Robertmurraya sp. FSL R5-0851: one gene and its partner. The main gene of each other region encodes a partner of the protein of the gene in region 2 in a complex. Links are inferred from orthologs where the notes say so. Each region holds a gene or a part of one and is shown on either strand. Other genes may lie near its edges.

Evidence for each region.
Region 1: dnaX (region 2) and holA share a complex: the UniProt entries of both Bacillus subtilis proteins name them as parts of the DNA clamp loading complex. The link is inferred for Robertmurraya sp. FSL R5-0851 from one-to-one orthologs.

What each region holds. Positions count from the first base shown.
Region 1 is NZ_JBBOOE010000001.1:3,279,469-3,288,159, reverse strand. The notes cover bases 1-2,856. They hold holA (DNA polymerase III subunit delta), read left to right. Parts: upstream 1-845; coding sequence 846-1,868; downstream 1,869-2,856. Other genes in these bases: gpr (GPR endopeptidase), read left to right, coding at 2,418-2,856; rpsT (30S ribosomal protein S20), read right to left, coding at 1,925-2,191; MKX65_RS16975 (YqzM family protein), read right to left, coding at 411-545; MKX65_RS16980 (DNA internalization-related competence protein ComEC/Rec2), read left to right, coding at 1-363. Also shown: more of gpr, read left to right, coding at 2,857-3,542; spoIIP (stage II sporulation protein P), read left to right, coding at 3,619-4,818; MKX65_RS16950 (DUF3679 domain-containing protein), read left to right, coding at 4,839-5,168; lepA (translation elongation factor 4), read left to right, coding at 5,305-7,140; radical SAM family heme chaperone HemW, read left to right, coding at 7,239-8,378; heat-inducible transcriptional repressor HrcA, read left to right, coding at 8,464-8,691. UniProt on the Bacillus subtilis protein: Part of the beta sliding clamp loading complex, which hydrolyzes ATP to load the beta clamp onto primed DNA to form the DNA replication pre-initiation complex.
Region 2 is NZ_JBBOOE010000001.1:25,314-37,210, reverse strand. What follows is about bases 7,495-10,444. They hold dnaX (DNA polymerase III subunit gamma/tau), read right to left. Parts: upstream 9,851-10,444; coding sequence 8,138-9,850; downstream 7,495-8,137. Other genes in these bases: tadA (tRNA adenosine(34) deaminase TadA), read right to left, coding at 10,355-10,444; MKX65_RS00140 (YbaB/EbfC family nucleoid-associated protein), read right to left, coding at 7,796-8,116; recR (recombination mediator RecR), read right to left, coding at 7,495-7,781. Outside these bases: MKX65_RS00190 (aminotransferase class I/II-fold pyridoxal phosphate-dependent enzyme), read right to left, coding at 1-582; MKX65_RS00185 (sigma factor G inhibitor Gin), read left to right, coding at 815-1,006; MKX65_RS00155 (pro-sigmaK processing inhibitor BofA family protein), read right to left, coding at 6,616-6,879; MKX65_RS00150 (YaaL family protein), read right to left, coding at 6,952-7,170; more of recR, read right to left, coding at 7,185-7,494; more of tadA, read right to left, coding at 10,445-10,855; MKX65_RS00120 (isochorismatase family cysteine hydrolase), read left to right, coding at 10,961-11,500. UniProt on the Bacillus subtilis protein: Part of the beta sliding clamp loading complex, which hydrolyzes ATP to load the beta clamp onto primed DNA to form the DNA replication pre-initiation complex.

The DNA of each region.
Region 1 (8,691 bases), 3.3 Mb from region 2 along the record:
GTTATTCATGTTCAATTAGGAGGTTTATTTTGGTTGTTTACAGGTGATTTAGGAGAACAAGGAGAAGAAAGACTATTGAGTGAGTATCCTAGCTTACCGGTGGATGTATTAAAAATCGGACATCATGGTAGTAAAAGCTCTACATCTGCTACTCTTCTTCAAGCCTATCAGCCGAAGGTCGCGGTAATATCTGTTGGGAAGAACAATCGATTTGGGCATCCACATCAAGATGTTTTGGATCGGTTAAAGGAAAGAAATATAAAAATTTTCCGTACTGACACAGATGGTGCAATTACTTACACTTTTCAGAATGGGACAGGAACCTTTTCTAGACATATCCCATATGATGTAACAAACCCATAAAAAAGAGACTGCAGCAGCAGTCTCCTTATGTTTTATGTAGCAGAACTTTATGCCCCTACGAGTTTAATGACAGTTGCAATGATAAATAAAGTTGCAAAAAAACCGAAGGAAACGATGAACCCTACACCAGAATCAACAGCGTCATTACGTTTACTTTGCACATTTTTCTCAAATTCGTTCACAACTACCCCTCCTAATCAATCTTAGTATAAGCGATTTCATAAAAAAAATCTACCGATCCTCTTGTTTCTTTTCCTAGCTTGTCAGTGATTGTCACAAATACTTTTTAGATGTACGGTAACAATAATGTATACAATGGGGGTTATCGCTGTAAAAGGAGTATCCTAGGCCTCTTTTTTCAGCGTTTCTATAGATGGGAATTGGTCAGGAGATTGATCAATTCCCTTTAAAATGCTTGTCAAATCCTTGATCCTTCATTAGGATAATTAAGTAACCTATTTTCCTGAACGGAGCGAGGAAAAGTGATTTTTGATTTATGGAAGCAAATTAAGAGGAAAGAATTTTCCCCAATTTACGTTTTGTATGGAACAGAATCGTTTTTAGTAAATGAAACAAAGCAGCTTTTTATTCAAAATGTATTGGGTGAAGATGAAAGTGATTTTAATCTATCCACCTATGATTTAGATGAAATCCCGATTGAAGTAGCATTAGAGGATGCCGAAACCATTCCATTCTTAGGGGATAAAAGGCTGATATTTTTAAATAATCCAGGGTTCTTAACGGCTGAAAAAACGAAGGACAAAGTGGAACATCAGCTAGGAAGATTAGAACAGTACATGAAGGAGCCGTCCCCATATTCGATTGTTGTGATGGTAGCGCCCTATGAAAAGCTGGATGAACGAAAAAAGCTAACAAAGGAATTAAAAAGAACAGCTGTTGTGGCGGAAGCAAAGAAACTTGGGGAACACGAACTAAAGAATTGGATTGTCCAAAGAGCAAAAGCGAATGGTACAATCATAGACAACGAGGCAGTAGAGCGGATGCTTGCATTAGCGGGGACTAATCTATTTTTATTAACCTCAGAGGTGGACAAGCTTAGCTTATATTGCAATGAGACAAAACAAATTGATGCTGAAACAGTAGAAAAGCTCGTGTCACGCTCACTGGAACAAAATATTTTTACTCTCGTTGATAAAGTGGTGCACCGAAAAGTAGACGAGGCATTACGTATTTATTATGATTTGTTAAGACAAAATGAAGAACCGCTAAAAATATTAGCGATTATTGCAGGTCAGTTCCGGTTAATTTACCAGGTAAAGGAATTAGCAAGACGTGGATACGGTCAACAGCAAATGGGAGGGTATTTAAAAGTACATCCATTCCGTGTGAAACTAGCTGCAGGCCAAGCCGTGAAATTTAGTGATGAAGAGCTAACGAGAATTATGAAAATGTTAGCGGACTCTGATTATCAAGCGAAAACAGGTGGAATGAACAAGGAGCTTCTAATTGAAATGTTCTTATTTCATTTACATTCTGGTTCATAAATCAAAAAAAGCTAGATCCGATAAGGATCTAGCTTTTTATCTATGATTAGCAAAAATTAAGAGTTTAATGAGTTTAATTTCTTCATTAAACGAGACTTTTTGCGAGCAGCAGCATTTTTATGGATAAGACCCTTCGCTGCAGCTTTGTCAAGTTTACTTGCAGCAAGAGCATAGCTCTCTTGTGCAGTAGTAGCGTCACCGTTTACGATAGCTGATTCTACTTTCTTAACAGCCGTACGTGTTGCAGATTTCACCATCGTGTTACGTGCATTACGCTCTTCGCTTGTTTTCACGCGCTTGATTGCAGATTTAATATTTGGCATTCTTTTCACCTCCTACAAAGCATCGAGATTATATACTCGACTATCACCATTCATTAATTTACGTAAATTAAGAACAAAACACATTTTATCATTCGGTGAATACTATTGCAATACTTTTCAATGGAAATATATTCGCTGATATCCATGGATTTGAATGGTTTCATATAGAAAAGGAAATAATAGTTGCTAGTTTCTTATCTAATTTAACGAAAGAGAGGGGCATATGATGAAAGAATCAATAGATTTAAGTAGATATTCCATCCGCACTGATTTGGCAGTGGAGGCAAGGGAGATGGTGATTGCAAGCAGGGGGAAAAATGTTACAGATGAACAAGATCTCTCGAATATAAACGGTGTGGTTATTAAAGAAAAAGAGGAGAACGGGATCAAGCTTTCGTTAGTAGAAGTGTCGAGTGAAGGAGAGAAAGAGTTAAATAAAAAAGCTGGAAAATATTTAACCATCGAAGTGCAAGGGATTAGACAACAGGACACAGATTTACAAAAAAAGGTTGAAGAAACGTTTGCGAGAGAATTCTCCCATTTTATAAGTGGACTAGGAATAAATAAAGATGCTTCCTGTCTTGTTGTTGGTTTAGGGAATTGGAACGTTACTCCTGATGCCCTTGGACCACAAGTGTGTGAAAATCTATTAGTTACGCGACATTTATATCAATTAAGTCCTGAGAGCGTGGACGAAGGTTATCGTCCAGTGAGTGCGTTAGCTCCTGGTGTAATGGGTTTAACTGGCATAGAAACAAGTGACATTATTAGGGGAGTGGTTGAAAAAACGAAGCCTGACTTTGTTATAGCTATTGACGCATTAGCTTCGCGATCCATTGAAAGGGTCAATTCAACAGTTCAAATATCAAATACAGGAATTCATCTAGGATCTGGTGTAGGAAATAAGCGTAAGGAGCTAAGTGAAGAAACCTTAGGAATACCAGTTATCGCAGTGGGTGTACCAACGGTAGTTGACGCGGTTTCCATTACAAGTGATACGATTGATTTTATTTTAAAGCATTTTGGACGGGAGCTAAAAGAAGGAAATCGCCCTTCTAGAGCTTTAGCGCCAGCAGGAATGACGTTTGGTGAGAAGAAAAAATTGACTGACGAAGATATGCCTGAAGAACATCACCGAAATACATTTCTTGGAATGATTGGCACTTTAGAAGAAGATGAAAAAAGAAGATTGATTCATGAAGTTTTGTCCCCGCTTGGACATAACTTAATGGTAACGCCAAAGGAAGTAGATGTATTTATTGAAGATATGTCTAATTTAATTGCAAATGGATTAAATGCTGCTTTGCATGATGCTGTAAATCAAGATAATGCAGGTTTCTATACAAGATAGACTTCAGCAAAATTTATTGTTCTACCTTCTCTAGTAAGTACATATCATTTACTAGACTAGGCTAAGAGGTGGAATAATGAAACTGCAAAAAACCCCCTATGTTGTAACTATTCAAGGGACAAGCATTTTAAAGCTCATTTTATCGTGTTTGTTGTTGATTTTCCTACTCTTTTCTGTGAGCGGACTATTAACTTCTTTAAATCCACAATATCAGCTTAGGTCATCGAGTGTGAACAAAGCGACTACGAATGTGAGCGGAAATGTACTCTTTCAGTTGATGGCTAGAGAAAACCATTATTTTATGAGTGGATTAGTAGAAAGAGATGAAGTTCCGAGTATGTCGAGTGTCTTGTTTAAAGCCTCCACCAATGTGAATCTTGATGATCCGCGGAGCTTACTAGGTAGAGAACTTCCGGGTTTTTCCTTATTTGATGGAAAGATTCTTGTTGCTGGGGAAGGAACCAACTATACAAATATGCCAATTGAATCTGCACCAGCAGAAGAAGCGTTAAAGAAAGAAAATGAGGCAAGCTTGCAAAATGTGGATGACATAAAAGAGGATGAATCGAAACCAAGCGCTCCACCTTCTTTAACGACAGGGGATAAAAAGGTGGCGTACATTTATTTCTCTCATACAAGAGAATCATATCTCCCATATTTAGAAGGGGTAACCAATGCCAATAGTGCACAACACTCTGAAATCAATGTGACAAAAATTGGCGATCGACTTCAAGAAAAACTAGAAGGTTATGGGGTTGGTACGATTTTAGATAAAACAGATGTCACGGATCGATTGCATGCAAATGGCTGGACATATGGTCGCTCATACGATGCATCAAGACAGATGGTTCAAGAGGCAATGGCTAGTAACTCAAATCTTTCGTATTTAATAGATATTCACCGTGATTCTAAAAGAAAAGAAGATACGACAAAAGTAATTAATGGTAAGTCCTATGCAAAGCTAGCTTTTGTTGTTGGAGCTGAACACCCAAATTATGAGAAGAACCTTAAGCTCGCAACAGAAATTCATTATAAGCTCGAGGAAAAATATCCTGGTATAAGCAGAGGAATTATCCAAAAAAGCGGAGCTAGTACAAATGGCCGTTTCAATCAGGACCTTTCTGGAAATGCTCTATTAATAGAATTTGGTGGAGTGGATAACAACTTTGACGAGCTTAATCTTTCAGCAGATGCATTTGCAGATGTATTTAGCGAGATTTTCTGGGAAGCAGAAAAGGTAAATTACCCAGTAACCGTTCCTTCTGAGGAGCAATAATGTAAATTTAGGTGATAGTTATGAAAATGTTTATGTTTAAAAGCATATTGCTAATGTCTCTCATGTTTCTATCCGTATTATTTGGAATGCAAATTGCAAACAATGGGATCGTAAACATGAAGGGATTTGATGATCCTAATTTTAAAGGTGCATTCACTATTAACGAACAAGAAGAAAATGTCCAAGTATCGGTTTTAGGAAATAATGTAGATAGTCACGATATTAATAAAAAAAGAGAACAGCTAGAAGAAATGGAAGCCTATAACTTCTTCTCAGACTTGGGCAAAACACTAGCAGACATTGTAACGGGTATAGTAGATATTACGATTGATCTGATTAGAAATAGCTAGAAATGCGGCAATCTCAGGATTGCTGTTTTTTCTTTATATGGCTAGCTCCCTCCGCTTTTCTCTATTGAATCTTATTTTACCTACTGCTATAATCAAAAATAGTGTATACGTGCGAAGTATAGTAGGAGTGAACCGAATGAACAGACAAGACAGACTAAATAGACAAGAAAAAATCAGGAATTTTTCTATTATTGCACATATTGACCATGGAAAATCCACATTAGCTGACCGTATCCTTGAAAAAACGAATGCGTTAACAGCTAGAGAAATGAAGGACCAGCTACTAGATTCAATGGACCTTGAAAGAGAACGTGGAATCACCATTAAATTAAACTCTGTGCAATTAAAATATCAAGCAAAGGATGGAGAGATTTACACTTTCCATTTAATCGATACACCTGGGCACGTCGACTTCACTTATGAAGTATCACGGAGCTTAGCAGCTTGTGAAGGAGCTGTTCTTGTGGTGGATGCGGCACAGGGAATTGAAGCTCAAACATTAGCAAATGTTTACTTAGCGCTTGATAATGACCTTGAAATTGTGCCTGTAATCAACAAAATTGACTTACCAAGTGCAGATCCAGAACGAGTACGTAATGAGATTGAAGAAGTAATTGGACTAGATGCATCTGAGGCGGTTTTAGCAAGTGCGAAAGCCGGAATTGGAATCGAAGACATACTAGAGCAAGTAGTAGAAAAAGTGCCAGCGCCAACTGGCGATCCAGATGCACCGTTAAAAGCGCTCATTTTTGACTCTCTCTATGATGCTTACCGTGGAGTAGTAGCTTATATTCGTGTTGTTGATGGAACGGTAAAAGTAGGCGACAAAATCCGCATGATGGCAACAGGAAAAGAATTCGAAGTAACAGAAGTGGGAGTATTTACACCAAAGTCGACTCCGTGTGCAGAACTAACTGTTGGTGATGTTGGATTCTTAACTGCAGCTATTAAAAACGTTGGGGATACACGAGTGGGGGATACGATTACTAGTGTGAAAAATGGAGCGACAGAAGCTCTTCCAGGTTACCGCCGTTTAAACCCAATGGTATATTGTGGTTTATATCCAATTGATAGTGCAAAGTTCAATGATTTACGAGAAGCATTAGAAAAGTTAGAACTAAATGATTCAGCACTTCAATTTGAGCCAGAAACTTCTCAGGCGCTCGGTTTTGGTTTCCGTTGTGGATTCCTAGGATTACTCCATATGGAAATTATTCAAGAGCGTATTGAAAGAGAGTTCAAAATTGACTTGATTACAACTGCACCAAGCGTTATTTATCATGTGATTATGACGGATGGTACGGAAATTAAAGTTGATAATCCTTCAAACATGCCAGATCCACAAAAAATTGCACGCGTTGAAGAGCCATACGTAAAAGCTACAATGATGGCTCCTAATGACTATGTTGGTGCGATTATGGAACTTTGTCAGGAAAAACGAGGAATCTTTATTGATATGCAATATATGGATGAGACTCGTGTAAACATTGTATATGAGATTCCGCTATCGGAAATTGTATATGATTTCTTTGATCAATTAAAGTCAAGTACAAAAGGCTATGCGTCATTTGATTACGAGTTAATTGGCTACAAAGAATCAAAACTTGTTAAGATGGATATTCTTCTTAATGCTGAAAAGGTTGATGCATTAAGCTTTATTGTTCATAAAGACTTCGCGTACGAACGTGGAAAGGTCATAGTTGAAAAGCTCAAGGAATTAATACCAAGACAACAGTTCGAGGTTCCTATTCAAGCAGCGGTTGGGCAAAAAATTGTGGCGCGTTCTACCATTAAAGCAATGCGTAAAAACGTATTAGCAAAATGTTATGGTGGAGATATCTCGCGTAAGCGAAAGCTACTTGAAAAGCAAAAAGAAGGTAAAAAGCGAATGAAGCAGGTAGGTTCCGTAGAGGTACCTCAAGAAGCATTCATGGCGGTCTTGAAAATGGATGACTCAAACTCAAAGAAGTAGATGATTTGATTTTAAAAGAAAGGTTAGATAAGCTTGATAAATCAAGTGATCTAACCTTTTTTGATTGCAAAAAAGTTATATTTTAAGGTTGTGTGAAAATGGTAAAAGCAGCATATATTCATATTCCGTTCTGTGAGCATATTTGTCACTATTGTGATTTTAATAAGGTTTTCTTAAAAGGTCAGCCTGTCGATGAATACCTAGACGCGCTTGAAGAGGAAATTCGATTAACACTAGAAAAGCACCCTGCAGAACCGCTACATTCCATATTTGTAGGAGGTGGGACTCCAACTTCATTAAGTGAAAAACAATTACAACGATTATTGTTTTCTATTAAGAAATATCTTCCATTAGAGCAGGATGCGGAGTTTACATTTGAAGCCAATCCTGGGGACTTGTCCGATGAAAAGTTCCGTGTGCTTTTTGGGGGTGGAGTCAATCGATTAAGCTTTGGTGTGCAAACCTTTGATAATCAGTTGCTAAAGGCAATCGGGAGAACACATAGAGCCAAGGATGTGTTAACCTCAATTGAAAAGGCAAAGAAAGTCGGTTTCGAAAATATTAGTGTAGATTTAATCTATAGCTTACCGAATCAAACGCTTGAGGGTTTTAAAGAAACATTACAAACCGCACTCTCCCTTGATATTCAACACTACTCTGGCTACTCCCTCATTATTGAACCCAAAACGGTGTTCTATAACCAAATGAGAAAAGGGAAGCTACCTGTTCCAGGAGAAGATGCTGAAGCAGAAATGTATTCGTTACTGATGGAGCAAATGCAGCTGGCGGGATTTCAGCAATACGAAATTTCCAACTTCGCAATTCCAGGGTATGAAAGCAAACATAATCTAACATATTGGAATAACGAGGAATACTATGGGTTTGGTGCTGGTTCTCATAGTTATGTGGCTGGAGAGAGGATTGCAAACCATGGTCCTTTAAAAAAATATATGGATCCCATCTGGAATGGCACCCTACCCTCTCATAATATTCACAAAGTGGAGAACAATGAAAAGTGGGAGGAAGAAATGTTTCTCGGTTTAAGGAAGATTGAGGGAATTAGCGTTGACCATTTCATTCAAAAATTTGGCGTAGATCCGCTATCCTTATTTAAGGAGGAGATAGATTCCTTACAAAGTCGTGATCTAATTATATTACAGGATGACAAAATTGCCTTAACAAAAAAAGGGCGGTTTTTAGGAAATGAAGTGTTTCAATCATTTATCGGCGTGATCTAAATGTTGACATATAGCCCCAACATTTGATAATTTATTATTAGATTTAGCACTCGTTAGAAGAGAGTGCTAACAGAGGTGATGAAACATGTTAACAGATCGTCAGTTATTAATTTTTCAGGTGATTGTTGATGATTTCATTCGTTCTGCTCAGCCTATAGGATCTAGAAGTTTGTCGAAAAAAGAGGATATTAGTTTCAGTTCTGCAACGATCCGTAATGATATGGCTGATTTAGAGGAGTTAGGCTTTCTTGAGAAGACTCATACTTCTTCAGGAAGAATTCCGTCCGAGAAAGGCTATCGTTTTTATGTAGAT
Region 2 (11,897 bases):
ATCCACTAAAACAATCATATTACGCTCATGGCAAAAGGTAATAATCTCCTTTAAGTTCGGTGCCATTCCATAATAGTTTGGATATGTAACAATTAGTGCTTTAACCTGAGGATAGTCCTTTACTGCTTCTTTTATACTATTTAATGTGATTCCTCCGGCTACTTGCCATTCCGTGTCAAACTCCGGCGCTATAAATATTGGTTTCACATTGGCGAAGCTCAGTCCGTTCATAATTGATTTATGACAATTCCTTTGAACAAGGACTTCATCCCCTTCACCTAGAGCTGAAAGAATCATAGCCAGATTTCCAACCGTTGAACCATTTATAAGAAAGAAGCTTTTTTTTACCTCATAATAATCAGCTAACAAAGTTTCTGCTTCGAGAATGGCCTCACTAGGAGAATGCAAATCGTCCAAACCTGATAATTCGGTTACATCAACATTCAAAATGTTTTGGAATAGTGGATGAGCTTCTTTTATAAATAGCTCTCCATTTTTATGCCCTGGGACATGAAACGAAATCACTTTTTTATTTTTATGTTTGATTAATGCATCATATAATGGGGTGTTTTTTTGGTTCACATGATATCCCTCTTATCTTTTTCAAATATCATACTTGTCTATTTTAACAAACTAGTCCTTTTAATTCTTATTTATTTTTTTAAAGTTTCTATGTAGACATACAACGATTTATTTATCAAACATAAAATAGTATTCAAGCAGTCTATCGAAAAGATTATTCGAAAAATTGTATACAAATAACGCATCATGGTAACAATAGGTGTATGGAGGTGGAGTTATTTTGGAACCGATTATGGCGATAAAACAGCTAGGGGAAATTTGTGTTGTTTGCGAGCAGTCCAAACCGAAAGGAATACATCTATACACTTCATTTATTTGCGTCGATTGTGAACGAAGTTTAGTGGCTACACCAACGACAGATCCAAAATATAAATATTATATTTCAAAACTTAGAAAAATTAATAAGCCTGAGATTTTCTCCTAATTTACGAACCAGTTGAAAGTACCTTGATAGGTGCTTTTTTACCTATGTATTTATAAATAAAAAAAGCACCCAATCAGGTGCTTTTTTCTTTGCCTAGCGACGTCCTACTCTCACAGAGGGAAACCCTCAACTACCATCGGCGCTGAAAAGCTTAACTTCCGTGTTCGGTATGGGAACGGGTGTGACCTTTTCGCTATCGCCACTAGACTCGTATTCACTTGAAGAAAATCATTCCTTCAAAACTAGATAATGAATGAAGAAGAAAGAAATACGTTTCATCGTTGTCCAGCTACAGCGCCTAGCCGCTCGAGGTCATAAGCCAAATCCCTCCAGAAGGCAGGCCTTCTTGCGTGATTCGTCTTATGCTTGTCGCGTCTGTTCAAGGCGCTTCCGCTTTTCTTGGTTAAGTCCTCGATCGATTAGTATCAGTCAGCTCCACACGTCGCCGCGCTTCCACCTCTGACCTATCAACCTGATCATCTTTCAGGGATCTTACTAGCTTGCGCTATGGGAAATCTCATCTTGAGGGGGGCTTCATGCTTAGATGCTTTCAGCACTTATCCCTTCCGCACATAGCTACCCAGCGATGCCTTTGGCAAGACAACTGGTACACCAGCGGTGCGTCCATCCCGGTCCTCTCGTACTAAGGACAGCTCCTCTCAAATTTCCTACGCCCACGACGGATAGGGACCGAACTGTCTCACGACGTTCTGAACCCAGCTCGCGTACCGCTTTAATGGGCGAACAGCCCAACCCTTGGGACCGACTACAGCCCCAGGATGCGATGAGCCGACATCGAGGTGCCAAACCTCCCCGTCGATGTGGACTCTTGGGGGAGATAAGCCTGTTATCCCCGGGGTAGCTTTTATCCGTTGAGCGATGGCCCTTCCATGCGGAACCACCGGATCACTAAGCCCGACTTTCGTCCCTGCTCGACTTGTAGGTCTCGCAGTCAAGCTCCCTTGTGCCTTTACACTCTACGAATGATTTCCAACCATTCTGAGGGAACCTTTGGGCGCCTCCGTTACTTTTTAGGAGGCGACCGCCCCAGTCAAACTGCCCACCTGACACTGTCTCCCACCCCGATTTAGGGGTGAGGGTTAGAATTTCAATACAGCCAGAGTAGTATCCCACCGACGCCTCCACCGAAGCTAGCGCTCCGGCTTCTCAGGCTCCTACCTATCCTGTACAAGCTGTACCAAAATTCAATATCAGGCTACAGTAAAGCTCCACGGGGTCTTTCCGTCCTGTCGCGGGTAACCTGCATCTTCACAGGTACTATAATTTCACCGAGTCTCTCGTTGAGACAGTGCCCAGATCGTTACGCCTTTCGTGCGGGTCGGAACTTACCCGACAAGGAATTTCGCTACCTTAGGACCGTTATAGTTACGGCCGCCGTTTACTGGGGCTTCGATTCAGAGCTTCGCTTTTAAGGCTAACCCCTCCTCTTAACCTTCCAGCACCGGGCAGGCGTCAGCCCCTATACTTCGCCTTGCGGCTTCGCAGAGACCTGTGTTTTTGCTAAACAGTCGCCTGGGCCTATTCACTGCGGCTCTTCTGGGCTATTCACCCTGAAGAGCACCCCTTCTCCCGAAGTTACGGGGTCATTTTGCCGAGTTCCTTAACGAGAGTTCTCTCGCTCACCTTAGGATTCTCTCCTCGCCTACCTGTGTCGGTTTGCGGTACGGGCACCTGTTACCTCGCTAGAGGCTTTTCTTGGCAGTGTGGAATCAGGAACTTCGGTACTATATTTCCCTCGCCATCACAGCTCAGCCTTTTGATCACGGGATTTGCCTCGTGATCAGCCTAACTGCTTGGACGCGCATATCCAACAGCGCGCTTACCCTATCCTCCTGCGTCCCCCCATCACTCAAACGGTAATTTGGTGGTACAGGAATATCAACCTGTTGTCCATCGCCTACGCCTTTCGGCCTCGGCTTAGGTCCCGACTAACCCTGAGCGGACGAGCCTTCCTCAGGAAACCTTAGGCATTCGGTGGATGGGATTCTCACCCATCTTTCGCTACTCATACCGGCATTCTCACTTCTAAGCGCTCCACCAGTCCTTCCGGTCTAGCTTCAACGCCCTTAGAACGCTCTCCTACCACTGACATCAAAGATGTCAATCCACAGCTTCGGTGATACGTTTAGCCCCGTTACATTTTCGGCGCGGAGTCACTCGACCAGTGAGCTATTACGCACTCTTTAAATGGTGGCTGCTTCTAAGCCAACATCCTGGTTGTCTAAGCAACTCCACATCCTTTGCCACTTAACGTATACTTTGGGACCTTAGCTGGTGGTCTGGGCTGTTTCCCTTTCGACTACGGATCTTATCACTCGCAGTCTGACTCCCATGGATAAGTCTTTGGCATTCGGAGTTTGTCTGAATTCGGTAACCCGATGAGGGCCCCTAGTCCAAACAGTGCTCTACCTCCAAGACTCTTACTACATGAGGCTAGCCCTAAAGCTATTTCGGAGAGAACCAGCTATCTCCAAGTTCGATTGGAATTTCTCCGCTACCCACACCTCATCCCCGCACTTTTCAACGTGCGTGGGTTCGGGCCTCCATCCAGTGTTACCTGGACTTCACCCTGGACATGGGTAGATCACCTGGTTTCGGGTCTACGACCACATACTAAAGCGCCCTATTCAGACTCGCTTTCGCTACGGCTCCGTCTTATCAACTTAACCTCGCATGTAATCGTAACTCGCCGGTTCATTCTACAAAAGGCACGCTATCACCCGGTATTTATCCAAAGGAAAAATACACAGGGCTCTAACTACTTGTAGGCACACGGTTTCAGGATCTCTTTCACTCCCCTTCCGGGGTGCTTTTCACCTTTCCCTCACGGTACTGGTTCACTATCGGTCACTAGGTAGTATTTAGCCTTGGGAGATGGTCCTCCCTGCTTCCGACGGAATTTCACGTGTTCCGCCGTACTCAGGATCCACTCAAGAGGGAACGAAGTTTCAACTACAGGGTTGTTACCTTCTATGACTGACCTTTCCAGATCGATTCGTCTACTTCATTCCTTTGTAACTCCGTATAGAGTGTCCTACAACCCCAAGAGGCAAGCCTCTTGGTTTGGGCTAATCCCGTTTCGCTCGCCGCTACTCAGGGAATCGCGTTTGCTTTCTATTCCTCCGGGTACTTAGATGTTTCAGTTCCCCGGGTCTGCCTTCAATACCCTATGTATTCAGGTAAAGATTCTATCCCATTACGGATAGAGGGTTTCCCCATTCGGAAATCTCCGGATCAAAGCTTACTTACAGCTCCCCGAAGCATATCGGTGTTAGTACCGTCCTTCATCGGCTCCTAGTGCCAAGGCATCCACCGTGCGCCCTTTCTAACTTAACCTACGGTTAAAAAGAATTTCTCTAATAAATTAGAGAGAAAACTAAAATGGCGATTACTCGGTATTTCTTGGTTTTCTTCATATATCATTATCTAGTTTTCAAAGAACAATTTTTGGTGGAGCCTAGCGGGATCGAACCGCTGACCTCCTGCGTGCAAGGCAGGCGCTCTCCCAGCTGAGCTAAGGCCCCGTTGAATTTGTATGGTGGGCCTAAATGGACTCGAACCATCGACCTCACGCTTATCAGGCGTGCGCTCTAACCAGCTGAGCTATAGGCCCATACAACAGAAAAAAAGAACTTGCTATTTTATATATGAGAGTTTGCTCTCTCAAAACTAAACAAATCATATCATCAACGTTGTTAGCTTTGACCGAAGGTCATAAGCCTCAATTTTCCTTAGAAAGGAGGTGATCCAGCCGCACCTTCCGATACGGCTACCTTGTTACGACTTCACCCCAATCATCTGTCCCACCTTAGGCGGCTGGCTCTCTTGCGAGTTACCCCACCGACTTCGGGTGTTACAAACTCTCGTGGTGTGACGGGCGGTGTGTACAAGGCCCGGGAACGTATTCACCGCGGCATGCTGATCCGCGATTACTAGCGATTCCAGCTTCATGTAGGCGAGTTGCAGCCTACAATCCGAACTGAGAGTGGTTTTATGGGATTGGCTCGACCTCGCGGTTTTGCTGCCCTTTGTACCACCCATTGTAGCACGTGTGTAGCCCAGGTCATAAGGGGCATGATGATTTGACGTCATCCCCACCTTCCTCCGGTTTGTCACCGGCAGTCACCTTAGAGTGCCCAACTAAATGCTGGCAACTAAGATCAAGGGTTGCGCTCGTTGCGGGACTTAACCCAACATCTCACGACACGAGCTGACGACAACCATGCACCACCTGTCACTCTGTCCCCCGAAGGGGAACGTCCTATCTCTAGGGTTGTCAGAGGATGTCAAGACCTGGTAAGGTTCTTCGCGTTGCTTCGAATTAAACCACATGCTCCACCGCTTGTGCGGGCCCCCGTCAATTCCTTTGAGTTTCAGCCTTGCGGCCGTACTCCCCAGGCGGAGTGCTTAATGCGTTTGCTGCAGCACTAAAGGGCGGAAACCCTCTAACACTTAGCACTCATCGTTTACGGCGTGGACTACCAGGGTATCTAATCCTGTTTGCTCCCCACGCTTTCGCGCCTCAGTGTCAGTTACAGGCCAAAGAGTCGCCTTCGCCACTGGTGTTCCTCCACATCTCTACGCATTTCACCGCTACACGTGGAATTCCACTCTTCTCTCCTGCACTCAAGTCTCCCAGTTTCCAATGACCCTCCCCGGTTGAGCCGGGGGCTTTCACATCAGACTTAAGAGACCACCTGCGCGCGCTTTACGCCCAATAATTCCGGACAACGCTTGCCACCTACGTATTACCGCGGCTGCTGGCACGTAGTTAGCCGTGGCTTTCTGGTTAGGTACCGTCAAGGTACCGGCAGTTACTCCGGTACTTGTTCTTCCCTAACAACAGAGTTTTACGATCCGAAAACCTTCATCACTCACGCGGCGTTGCTCCGTCAGACTTTCGTCCATTGCGGAAGATTCCCTACTGCTGCCTCCCGTAGGAGTCTGGGCCGTGTCTCAGTCCCAGTGTGGCCGATCACCCTCTCAGGTCGGCTACGCATCGTCGCCTTGGTGAGCCGTTACCTCACCAACTAGCTAATGCGCCGCGGGCCCATCTATGAGTGATAGCCGAAACCATCTTTCAGCTTTTCTACATGTGTAGAAAAGAATTATCCGGTATTAGCCCCGGTTTCCCGGAGTTATCCCAGTCTCATAGGCAGGTTGCCCACGTGTTACTCACCCGTCCGCCGCTAACCTTTGGGAGCAAGCTCCCAAAGGTCCGCTCGACTTGCATGTATTAGGCACGCCGCCAGCGTTCGTCCTGAGCCAGGATCAAACTCTCCAATAAAGAGTAAGATTAGCTCTTAAAGTTAAAACGTTGGCTAGTGTATTTTTCAACACTAATCATTTTTGTTGACGTATGATTTGTTTAGTTTTCAAAGAACAATCATTGTCGCTCGTAGGCGACTTAATTAGAATATCAGTTCCACTTCATAATGTCAATAACTTTTTTAAGTTATTTTTTCATTACCTCGTGGCGACTTAAACTATATTATCACCATTCAATTATCAGGTCAACAATAAAAATACATTTTTTTATTTTATTATCAAAAAAATAAACCACCGCTAAAGTGATTTATTTTTTCGGCTTATAAAATCCATAGTTGAACGGCCACTAAAGCTGCCAAACCAGGTAGACCTAAAAAGCCTGATATAGCAGAAGTCATTAGATTGATAGGCACATGTATATTAAACTGATTCCCAAACGCATTAAGGAAGAATAGAAATAATGCTCCTATCAATATTTTGATTAAGCCTTGTCCTACTGTACGAATTGGTTTCAACGGTGTGCCCATCATAAGTAATAAAACAATTAGTCCACCCAAAATAGAAATAACAATTACCGGCTCCACAGTTTGATCCTCCTCTTATCACTTGTAGTTACAATATATGTACAAGCTAATAGAAAAAGAACGTGATGTTATTTACCGGTCAATCTTAATATTTCTATGCTTAGCTTCTTTAAAGAGGAAAAAGTATTTAGCTTCAGCAACCTTAGTCTGACAAATAATATCTTCTGAGGGGTCGAAGCTTTTGTTTAACAACGCCTTCTGATTATTCCAGCTTGTTTTAAGCTGCTCCATTTGAGAGATAAGTTGATCATTAAATTCTTTCCTTAACCAACCCTTACGTCGAAAAAACATATTCATTCCCCACTTTATACTTCTCTTCTTCCTTCCAGTGCTTTTGATAGCGTGACTTCATCTGCATATTCCAAATCCCCACCTACTGGTAGACCATGTGCAATACGAGTGATCTTGATACCTGTTGGCTTAAGTAAGCGTGAAATATACATAGCGGTTGCTTCACCCTCAATATTTGGGTTTGTAGCTAGTATGATTTCTTGAACTTCTTCATCTTGTAGCCTTTTTAATAAATCAGGAATATTAATATCTTCTGGTCCAATACCATCCATTGGTGATATCGCTCCATGAAGTACGTGATATAGCCCACTGTATTCTTTCATTTTTTCCATAGCTATTACATCTTTTGGATCTTGCACAACACAAATGATTCTTCGATCTCGTCTTTGGTCCTCACAAATATAGCAAGGATCTTGATCGGTTATATGTCCACAAACCGAACAATAACTTAAATTCCTTTTCGCATTAACAAGTGCCTTTGCAAAATCAAGGACTGTGTCTTCCTTCATATTTAGCACAAAAAACGCCAGTCGAGCAGCCGTTTTCGGACCGATCCCTGGCAGTTTCATAAAGCTATCTATAAGCTTTGAAATTGGTTCAGGATAATGCACTTTTTAACCCCCTATTAGAACATTCCAGGAAGGTTCATTCCTTTAGTGAATTGTCCCATCGTATTGTTGGTTAGTTCTTCCGCCTTCTTAAGGGCATCGTTTGTAGCAGCAAGTACTAAATCTTGAAGCATATCAATATCTTCTGGATCTACTACTTCTTCTTTAATATTTACTTCAAGAACTTCCTTATGTCCGGAAACAATGACTGTTACCATTCCTCCACCAGCAGTTCCTTCAATTCTCTTTTCTCCTAGCTCCTCTTGAGCTTGAGCCATTTTCTTTTGCATCTTTTGCATTTGTTTCATCATATTTTGCATATTACCCATTCCACGCATCTTTTTCATCCTCCATGTCATTTATTCTTTAATTTCAACTAGTTCGCTTCCAAAAAGTTTGATAGCTTCTGAAACAACTGGGTCTTCTTCATTATCTTTTGCTGCATCCCCTTGATCAGATTCTCCATCACGGTTTGTTTTAATAAATCCAGCACGGATCGTCTGCCATTGTTCCTCAGGGACTCCGACAACGGATAAACGGCGACCTATTAATTCTTGCGTTAAATCGGATAAGACCACTAAGAATCGATCGTTATCCATCGCCATTTGACAATGAATCTCATATTTAAAACTAATCACCAATGCGGTTGTTGAAGCTGCTACTGGTTCTGCCTCGTTTAGTAATGCCGCTTGTGATCTCATTTGATTATATACAAGTTTTCCTAACAATTCTCCCCATTTGCTTTTTACAAGCGTTAAATCAGGTTTTGTGGCACTCTTCAGGATCTCATTTATTTTCCCTGTAGGGGCCTGAAACCCTCTTCGTGAGGTACGAGCTGGTTTTGCTTGACTAGCTGTATTAGCAACTTGATCATTCGTTACTGCAATACCATTTTCCCTAAGATCTGATAGTTGTTCCTCAAGGCTAGATATTTTACTCAACAAAGAATCAATCTCAATAGAACTAGTTTGTTTACCATTATCTCTAACATTCATTTGGCAAAGTTTCACTACTGCTACTTCTAAAAATATGCGAGGATGGTTTGTCCAGCGCATCTCTTGTTGAGATTTATTTAACGTCTCTATAATTTGATAAATATCTTCTTGGTTAACAGCTTCGGCTATTTGTTTAAAATCTTCATCAAGTAATACTCGTTCGAATGATTCTTCTAAATTTGGCGCGGCCTTAAAGAGAAGCATATCGCGGTAATAAAGGATAAAATCCTCAATAAATCTTGAAGGATCCTTACCTAAAAATAATAACTCCTCTAACGCTTCCAATGCTTTTGCTGCATCTCTTTCTTTTATAGCTGTTGCTAACTGGTTTAACAACCCTTGAGAAACAGAACCTGTAACGGTTAATGCATCTTCAACTGTTACCTCATCACGGCTAAACGAAATGGCCTGATCAAGTAAACTAAGTGCATCACGCATTCCACCTTCTGCTGCTCTCGCAACGACTTGTAGCGCTTTTTCCTCATAGCGAACACCTGTTTCATCCACGATTGTTTTCATCCGATTTACAATCGATTGAGCAGATATCCTCTTAAAATCAAACCGCTGACATCTTGAGATAATGGTCAGAGGAATTTTATGAGGCTCTGTTGTAGCTAGTATAAAGATGACATGTCTTGGCGGTTCCTCCAGAGTCTTAAGTAAGGCATTAAAAGCTCCGATAGAAAGCATATGGACTTCATCAACGATATAGACCTTATACTTCACAGAACTTGGTGCAAATTTCACTTTGTCCCTTATATCCCTTATCTCCTCGACCCCATTGTTAGAAGCCGCATCTATTTCAATGACATCTGGAATCGATCCATCCGTAATACCTAAGCAAGCAGGACACACGTTACATGGTTCGTTTGCGGGCGAATTTTCACAGTTAACCGCTTTTGCAAAAATCTTTGCTGCACTTGTTTTCCCCGTTCCTCTTGGTCCAGAAAATAAATATGCATGTGAGATTTTCTGCTGAAGCAGGGCGTTTTGCAAAGTCTTTGTTACATGTTCTTGTCCAACAACATCAATAAATGTTTGAGGACGCCAAACACGATATAGAGCTTGGTAAGCCACAGACAAGCCCCCTCCTATATATGGTCCTTATTATTATAACGTAAAGAAAATCCTTTTTACAAAGGCTGTTTAAGAAATCTTCAACTAGATATGCAAAAAACTCACCTCTTTATAGAAGAGATGAGTTTGCTATTAGTATTTAACTGCCGTGCACCTTCCGTCGACTGGCGCCCATAAGCGTTACTTAAGTAGTTAGCTCGGCCCAGGCAACCCCGCGGCACATGGGAGCGTCCACTTAATGCTGCTTCCTTCCGGACCTGACATGGTTCATGGATTCCCATTGCGCAGGACCCGGGCGTCAACACCACTTGCTTAAGGCAGACCCTACAGGCAACCAGCCTCGGGAAGGGATTCAGTCTCGCTAGAGCGGATTGCGAGTACAGGGCACCGCTACCTCCCCACCTAGCACGGCAAAATTGAAACCTAATTTAAAGTGCGTCACTGACGACGCATAATTTAGTATACTTTCTTTCCTGTTAAAAATCAACGTTTTACAACTGTAAATTACTGTAAGTTGATTTTCGCGTCATTTCTTTTCTTTTTTTCTTCTTTCTTCTTTAGTCGGATGCTTCGAAAGAAATTACTTAATAGTTCACCACATTCCTTTTCGAGCACACCAGAGCACACATCACTTTGATGATTAAATCTTTCGTCAGATAATAAGTTCATAAATGTTCCGGCACACCCACCTTTTGGGTCACTTGCTCCAAATACAACCTTTTCTACTCGTGACATAATGATCGCTCCAGCACACATCGGACATGGCTCCAACGTTACATATAGAGTTGCGCCTTCAAGCCTCCATGTCCCCATTTCCTCACAAGCCTTTTCTATAGCAAGCAATTCTGCATGAGCAACCGCACTCTGTTTAGTTTCTCTCAGATTATGAGCTCTTGCCACAATTTGATCATTGATGACGATCACGGCTCCTATAGGTACTTCCTGCAGCTCTTCTGCCTTTTTCGCTTCCTTTATTGCTTCCAACATATATGTTTCATCATTCATTTTCACATATAAATCCTTTCAATTCATTTTATTCATCATCTCCAAATGTATAGAAAAATACAACCTTCGCACGCTAATGAAGAAAAAAGGAAGTGATGATCGTTTATGGACACACCCGAAAATACTTGCCAAACCGCTCTTTTAATTATTGATATGATAAATAACTTTGACTTCAGCAATGGTGAAGTGCTAGCAAAAAAAACATTACCAATTGCGAAAAATATCCAAAAACTAAAGGAACAGTTTACAAAAGAAAAACGGCCCATCATTTATATAAATGACCATTATAATCTCTGGCAAGCAGATGTTACACGTATCATCAATTATTGTGAAAACTCCTTAAGTAAAGAAATTATTCATATCATCCAACCGAACCAGGACGATCTTTTTCTAATAAAACCAAAGCATTCCGCTTTTTTTGGTACCGCACTAAATACCCTACTATACCAACTGAATGTACGTAATCTGGTCATTACAGGAATTGCCGGGAACATATGTGTACTTTTTACTGCAAATGATGCATATATGAGGGAATATTCCATACATGTTCCACACAATGCAATTGCTTCTGCTGATGACCAAGACAATGAGTACTCATTAAAAATGATTAAAAATGTTTTAAAAGGCAAGATTGATCCTCTATAAGAATTATGTAACTTGAATAACTCTTTTCCTTCATAAGATGGTGATAGCGTTCAATCTATCACGATTTGGAGTGTACACCATTATTCTTATGGTTTGCTCGATTCATCTAGAAGGGAAAAACATGCAAATTCATGTCGTGCAGCCAAACCAATCGCTTTATGGAATTGCTCAAGCCTATTCCACAACGGTAAATGATTTAATGGTATGAGGCTCATGATTATCGAGCGCATGGGGAAATTGTTGACTTTGTTGTTATTATGACCTATGAGTGGGGTTATAGCGGTGGTCCAGCTATGGCTGTGTCCCCTATTGGTCCTGTAAGAAAGGTCATTGAATATGCGTTAACAGAAATGCCTGCTTCAAAAATCATGATGGGTCAGAACTTATATGGTTATGA